Linked DNA regions of Synechococcus elongatus PCC 11801. The protein of the gene in region 1 interacts with the protein of each later gene in a pairwise test. Links are inferred from orthologs where the notes say so. Each region holds a gene or a part of one and is shown in the gene's direction. Other genes may lie near its edges. The genes, in order: gyrA and gyrB.

Region 1 (3,459 bases):
TGCAGAGTTGGCTATAGCCTTGCAGTCGTAAGCAGTCGTTCTGGATTTGAACCCGAATTGTTTCGGGATCCCACTGGTTGAGCGGGAGGCTGAGCCGCAGTGTGCTGGGTGTTTCCTCCATTTGCAGCGCTGCGTTCATCACAATCGGAGTCCAGTTGAGGGCAGGGTCGGCAATTCCTGATCGCCACTGCAGCAATCGCAACATCGTGAGGTCTCCACTGGAGAACACTTCGATCATTCCCCGGTTGATGGGCGATTGGGGGACGGGAAACCGAAGTGCAAGCAGAGGGGGTTACCGCTCAGCACGCGTCTCAGAAAAGAGGGGCCGCATGATAGAATGAGCTTGCGAAGAAGCCTTGCAATAGCTTGATTTTGCGGCAGTTTAGGCCGCTTTTTTCGCTACTTTTCCCGACCTCAGTACTGGAGACAATCCGCCCATGAGTGCCCAGGAGCGCATCATCCAGACTGACCTGCGCAACGAGATGTCGCGTTCCTACCTCGAGTACGCGATGAGCGTCATCGTTGGGCGCGCACTTCCCGATGCTCGCGATGGCCTCAAACCCGTTCACCGTCGCATTCTCTATGCGATGTATGAGCTGGGCTTGACGCCCGATCGCCCCTTCCGGAAATGTGCGCGGGTCGTCGGGGAAGTGTTGGGTAAATATCACCCCCACGGCGACACAGCGGTCTATGACGCCTTGGTGCGCATGGCCCAAGATTTTTCGATGCGATCGCCGCTGATCGATGGCCATGGCAACTTTGGCTCGATCGACAACGATCCACCAGCCGCGATGCGGTACACCGAGTCGCGCCTCAAGCCGCTGACGACCGATGGCTTGCTGCAGGACATCGAAGCCGAAACCGTCGACTTCAGCGATAACTTCGATGGTTCTCAGCAAGAACCGACTGTTCTGCCGGCACGGTTGCCCCAGCTACTGCTGAATGGCTCCTCGGGCATTGCCGTCGGCATGGCGACCAACATTCCGCCCCACAATCCCGCGGAACTGATCGCCGGTGTGATTGCTCTGATCCATAACCCTGAGATCAGCGATCGCGAGTTGATGCGCCACATTCCGGGACCGGACTTCCCGACCGGTGGCCAAGTTCTGGGTGCGGCGGGTATTCGTGATGCCTACCTGACCGGCAAAGGCTCAATCACGATGCGCGGCGTGGCAACGATCGACACGATCGAAGCGCCAGGGCGTCCGGTGCGCGACGCGATCATCATCACGGAGTTGCCCTATCAGACCAACAAAGCGGCGCTAATCGAGCGAATCGCCGACATGGTCAACGAGAAGCGCTTGGAGGGCATCTCTGACATTCGCGATGAGAGCGATCGCGATGGCATGCGCATTGTCATCGAGTTGAAGCGCGATGCCTATCCGCAGGTAGTGCTCAATAACCTCTACAAGCAGACGCCACTGCAGAGCAACTTCAGTGCCAACATGCTGGCGCTGGTGGATGGCGAGCCAGTTCTGTTAACGCTGAAGCGATCGCTGGAAGTCTTCCTCGATTTCCGGATTGAGACGATCGCCCGCCGGACTCGCTACGAACTCCGCAAAGCGGAAGAGCGCGACCATTTGCTGCAAGGTTTGCTGATTGCCCTCAGTAACCTCGACGCGATCATTGAGCTGATCCGGCGATCGGCAGATGCCCCGCGAGCCAAACAGGAACTGATCGACGTTTACGGGCTCTCTGAAGTTCAGGCCGATGCCATCCTGCAGATGCAACTGCGGCGACTGACGGCATTGGAAGCCGAGAAAATTGAGCAGGAACACCAAGAGCTACAGCGTCGGATTGAAGACTATCGCGATATTCTGGCGCGCCGCGAGCGAGTCCTAGAAATCATTGAAACCGAGCTGGGACAACTGCAGCAGCGTTTCCAAGAGCCGCGTCGCACCACCTTGCTGGAAGCTGACGGCGAGCTGGAAACGATCGACCTGATCGCCAATGAGAAGTCGATTCTGTTGCTGACGGAGCAGGGCTACATCAAGCGGATGCCGGTCAACGAGTTCACGGCGCAGAGCCGGGGAACGCGGGGTAAAGCCGGCGCCAAAACTAAAGAGGATGACAGCGTTGAGCATTTCCTAACCTGCTGCGATCACGACAACATCCTCTTCTTCAGCGATCGCGGTGTGGTCTACAACCTGCCGGCCTACCGGATTCCGGCGGCCTCTCGCAATGCGCGGGGCGTGCCGATTGTGCAGTTGCTACCGATTCCTCGCGAAGAGCGGATCACCTCGATTGTGCCGGTCAGTGTCTTTAGTGACGACGAGTACTTGGTGATGCTGACCCAAGGCGGCTACATCAAGAAAACGGCGCTTTCAGCCTTTGCCAATATCCGCTCTAATGGTCTGATTGCGATCGCCCTTTCTGAAGGCGATCAGCTGCGTTGGGTGCGATTGGCGAAACCGGAAGACAGCATTCTGATTGGCTCCCGCAAGGGCATGACGATTCACTTCCGTGCCAGCCATGATGACCTGCGGCCGCTGGGTCGGGCAACGAGGGGTGTCCGAGCGATGTCCTTGCGATCGGGCGACACCTTGATCTCGATGGATGTGCTGCCAGCTTCTCTCACTGCGGATATGGCTGAGACTGGCGAGGAAGATGACAACGAAGAATTGGTAGAAGTTGTTGCTAGCCCCGGACCTTGGGTCTTAGTGGTCACGGCGCAAGGCTTGGGCAAACGGGTGCCCGTGCATCAGTTCCGGCTGCAGAAACGGGCTGGCCTCGGTTTGCGAGCGATCAAGTTCCGCAGCAAACAGGATGAGCTGGTTGCCCTGCGGATTGTTGAAAGCGGTGATGAACTGGTGATGATCAGCCAACGCAGCGTGATCATTCGCCAATCCAGTGATGCGATTCCGCAGCAATCACGGGCAGCAACTGGGGTTCGCGTTCAGCGTCTGGATAAGGATGATGTTCTCGCTGCAGTCGCTTTGGTGCCGCCAGGGGAAGAGGAAGTTGAAGATGGTGATGAGGGCGCGATCGCCAGCGACGAAGCCTAGCAATTAGAACTTGATTGACTGCAATCGCAGGATGGATGAGGGGCTAAACAGCCCCTTGTTTTTGTGAATTAGGGCAGTTGACCATGGGCGCTAGTCGTTCTCGAGCGAGTTGGGTAGGCCCTGTTCGGCAATCAGCCAGTCCATAAATTGCCGAGCGGTACGGCCCGATCGCCCGTTATGGCGAGTTGCCCATTGCTTGGCTCGAAATTCCAGCGTTTCCGAGGGCAACGTTAAGCCCACTTCGTTAGCTAAGTGGCGGACAATTGCTAAATATGTGTCTTGATCAACAGGTTCAAAGGTCAGGGTCAGACCAAAGCGATCGCTGAAGGAGAGCTTCTCTTGGACTGAATCCCAAGCATGCACTTCCTTAGCTTCTGTTGGATTGGGTCGCTCATCGAAATACTCTCGTACCAGATGACGCCGGTTCGAGGTCGCATAGACAGCCACATTGGGA
Region 2 (3,299 bases), 350 kb from region 1 along the record:
CAGCGTAGGTTGGGGCGCAATGCGTGGAAAACGTAAACCGTTGACGATTGCCTTGATGTAGAGTCCGGTTCCGCCGACCAGGAGTGGGATTTGACCTTGGGCTTGGAATTGTTGAATGAGCGGGACGGCTTGGTCTTGATAGTCCCCGACGGTAAAGCCCTGACGCGGATCACAGAGATCGATGAGATAGTGAGGCGCGAGCTGCTGTTCAGTCGCCGTGGGCTTGGCGGTGCCAATATCGAAGCCGCGATAAATCAAGCGGGAATCAGCGCTGAGAATCGGACTGCCTAACTGCTGGGCGATCGCGATCGCCAAACTCGATTTTCCTGTTGCTGTTGGGCCACAAAGGACAATCAAACCTGATTTCAAATGCGATTCCATCTCTACTGCGATCGCGCCTCCAGAGACACCCAGAAGCGTCTTTAAGGCTTTTGTGCTAGTATTTTGATACTTTTTGGGCTCAAACGCTCAATAAGGCCGGTTTTTCAGGGGCAGGGGCGCGGCATTCATGGCCAACGAGTACGGCGCGAGTCAGATTCAGGTTCTCGAAGGGCTCGAGCCGGTTCGCAAACGTCCCGGGATGTACATCGGCAGTACCGGGCCAAAAGGCTTGCATCACCTAGTGTACGAGGTGGTGGACAATGCCGTCGATGAAGCACTGGCAGGCTATTGCAACGCGATCGATGTACGCTTGCTAGAAGATGGTTCCTGCCAAGTGACCGATAACGGTCGAGGCATTCCAACGGATATTCACCCCCAAACGGGGAAGTCTGCACTTGAGACGGTGCTGACGATCTTGCACGCTGGCGGTAAGTTCGGCGGCGGCGGCTACAAAGTGTCGGGGGGCTTGCACGGGGTGGGTGTCTCCGTCGTCAACGCCCTGTCAGAGTTTGTGCAGGTGACGGTTTGGCGCGAAGGCAAAACCCATCAGCAGCGCTTTGAGCAAGGCAACCCGATTGGGGAGCTACAGGTATCACCCGATGCTGGCGATCGCCGGGGGACTCGGGTTCGGTTTAAGCCCGATGCCACAATCTTCTCTGAAACAACAGAATTTGATTACAGCACCCTCGCCAGTCGCCTCAAAGAACTGGCCTATCTGAATGCGGGTGTTCGCATTGACTTCACGGATGAGCGTTTGCAGCTCACCAAAAACCACGAGCCCCACAAAGAAACCTATTACTTTGAAGGTGGCATTCGCGAATACGTCGCCTACATGAATGCCGACAAGCAGGCCCTGCACGAAGAAATTATTTTTGTGCAGTCTGAGAAAGATGGTGTGCAGGTTGAAGCTGCACTGCAGTGGTGTGTTGATGCTTACAGCGACAGCATTCTTGGCTTTGCTAATAACATTCGCACGATCGACGGCGGCACCCACATTGAGGGGCTGAAAACCGTCTTGACGCGGACGATGAACACGATCGCCCGCAAACGGAATAAGCGCAAAGATGCAGATAATAATCTCTCCGGTGAAAACATCCGCGAAGGCTTAACTGCGATCGTTTCGGTCAAAGTCCCCGATCCAGAGTTTGAAGGCCAGACCAAAACCAAGCTTGGCAATACGGAAGTTCGCGGTATCGTCGATACACTCGTCGGCGAAACGCTGACGGAGTATCTGGAGTTTCATCCCAACGTTGCTGATCTAATTCTTGAAAAGGCCATCCAAGCCTTTAATGCGGCGGAAGCAGCGCGGCGGGCGCGAGAACTAGTACGCCGTAAATCCGTTCTAGAATCTTCGACACTGCCGGGTAAATTAGCGGACTGTTCGAGTCGCGATCCTAGCGAGTCTGAAATCTTTATTGTGGAAGGGGATTCTGCGGGTGGCAGCGCCAAACAAGGTCGCGATCGCCGCTTCCAAGCAATCCTGCCCTTGCGCGGCAAAATTCTCAATATTGAGAAAACAGACGACGCCAAGATCTACAAAAACACTGAAATCCAAGCCCTGATTACGGCTCTTGGACTCGGTATTAAAGGCGAGGAGTTTGATGCCTCACAACTGCGCTATCACCGCATTGTGATCATGACGGACGCGGACGTCGATGGTGCGCATATCCGAACCCTTTTGCTCACGTTCTTCTATCGCTATCAGCGATCGCTACTTGAGCAGGGCTACATCTACATTGCTTGCCCACCGCTTTATAAGTTGGAGCGTGGTCGTAATCACTATTACTGCTACAACGATCGCGAGCTGCAAGAGCGGATTGCGAGCTTCCCTGAGAATGCTAATTACACAATCCAGCGTTTCAAAGGTTTGGGTGAAATGATGCCCCAGCAGCTTTGGGAAACGACGATGGATCCCGAAACCCGCACCATGAAACGGGTGGAGATCGAAGATGCCGCTGAAGCCGATCGCATTTTCACCATCTTGATGGGCGATCGCGTTCAACCCCGCCGCGAGTTCATTGAAACCTACGGCCCACAACTCAGTCTGGCTGCCCTCGATATCTAACCGTTACAAACCTGTTGCTGCAGAGAGAAGGGACTTCAGTCAGTCCCTTTTTCCATATCGGTTGAAATATCAAAAGTCCCTTCTAAAGCAAACTTCAGAAGGGACTTTTTCAGTCTGATTTAACTTGAGTGGTCCTGCTAAGACTTAGCGGTTGGGTTGCGGGGTCAGACGCAGGTAAGGCTTCACTTCCGTGACACCTTTCGGGAACTGCTCGCGCGCTTGTTCAGTCGGAATCGACGGCACGACAACAACATCGTCGCCATCATTCCAGTTAGCAGGGGTAGCAACGCTGTAGTTATCAGTCAGTTGCAGCGAATCGATCACCCGCAACAGCTCGTCAAAGTTACGACCAGCGCTAGCGGGATAGGTCAGGGTCAGACGCAGCTTTTTATTGGGATCAATGATGAACACCGAACGCACCGTCAAGGTGTTGTTGGCGTTGGGGTGGATCATGTCATACAGATCCGACACTTTGCGATCGGGGTCTGCCAAGATCGGGTAGTTGACTTGGGTGCTTTGGGTTTCATTGATGTCGCTGATCCAGCCTTTGTGGGACTCAACATCATCAACGCTCAGCGCGATCGGCTTGACATTGCGCTTGGCAAATTCATCTTTGAGCTTAGCGACGGTGCCCAATTCGGTCGTGCAGACGGGCGTATAGTCGGCGGGGTGCGAGAACAGGATGACCCAGCTATCTCCGGCCCAATCGTAGAAGTTGATTTCGCCTTCACTGGACTGCTGAGTAAAGTTGGGGACGGTATCGCCGAGACGAAGAGACATAGAAGCTCCTGGCAGAACAATCAGTAATTCTGTCTGTATCCGATTATGCCACCAATACTCCGGTAATTCCTGC

The links.
Region 2: the proteins of gyrA (region 1) and gyrB interact in binary tests that used the Escherichia coli proteins (3 or more experiments, as listed by UniProt). The link is inferred for Synechococcus elongatus PCC 11801 from one-to-one orthologs.

Annotation. Positions count from the first base shown.
Region 1 is NZ_CP030139.2:2,110,934-2,114,392, forward strand. What follows is about bases 85-3,221. They hold gyrA (DNA gyrase subunit A), read left to right. Parts: upstream 85-437; coding sequence 438-3,005; downstream 3,006-3,221. Other genes in these bases: DOP62_RS10510 (hypothetical protein), read right to left, coding at 85-205; DOP62_RS10520 (ATP-binding protein), read right to left, coding at 3,096-3,221. Also shown: more of DOP62_RS10510, read right to left, coding at 1-84; more of DOP62_RS10520, read right to left, coding at 3,222-3,459. UniProt on the Escherichia coli protein: A type II topoisomerase that negatively supercoils closed circular double-stranded (ds) DNA in an ATP-dependent manner to maintain chromosomes in an underwound state.
Region 2 is NZ_CP030139.2:1,760,186-1,763,484, reverse strand. Bases 1-2,977 are described here. They hold gyrB (DNA topoisomerase (ATP-hydrolyzing) subunit B), read left to right. Parts: upstream 1-508; coding sequence 509-2,446; downstream 2,447-2,977. Other genes in these bases: DOP62_RS08615 (peroxiredoxin), read right to left, coding at 2,591-2,977; miaA (tRNA (adenosine(37)-N6)-dimethylallyltransferase MiaA), read right to left, coding at 1-381. In the rest of the region: more of DOP62_RS08615, read right to left, coding at 2,978-3,226. UniProt on the Escherichia coli protein: DNA gyrase negatively supercoils closed circular double-stranded DNA in an ATP-dependent manner to maintain chromosomes in an underwound state.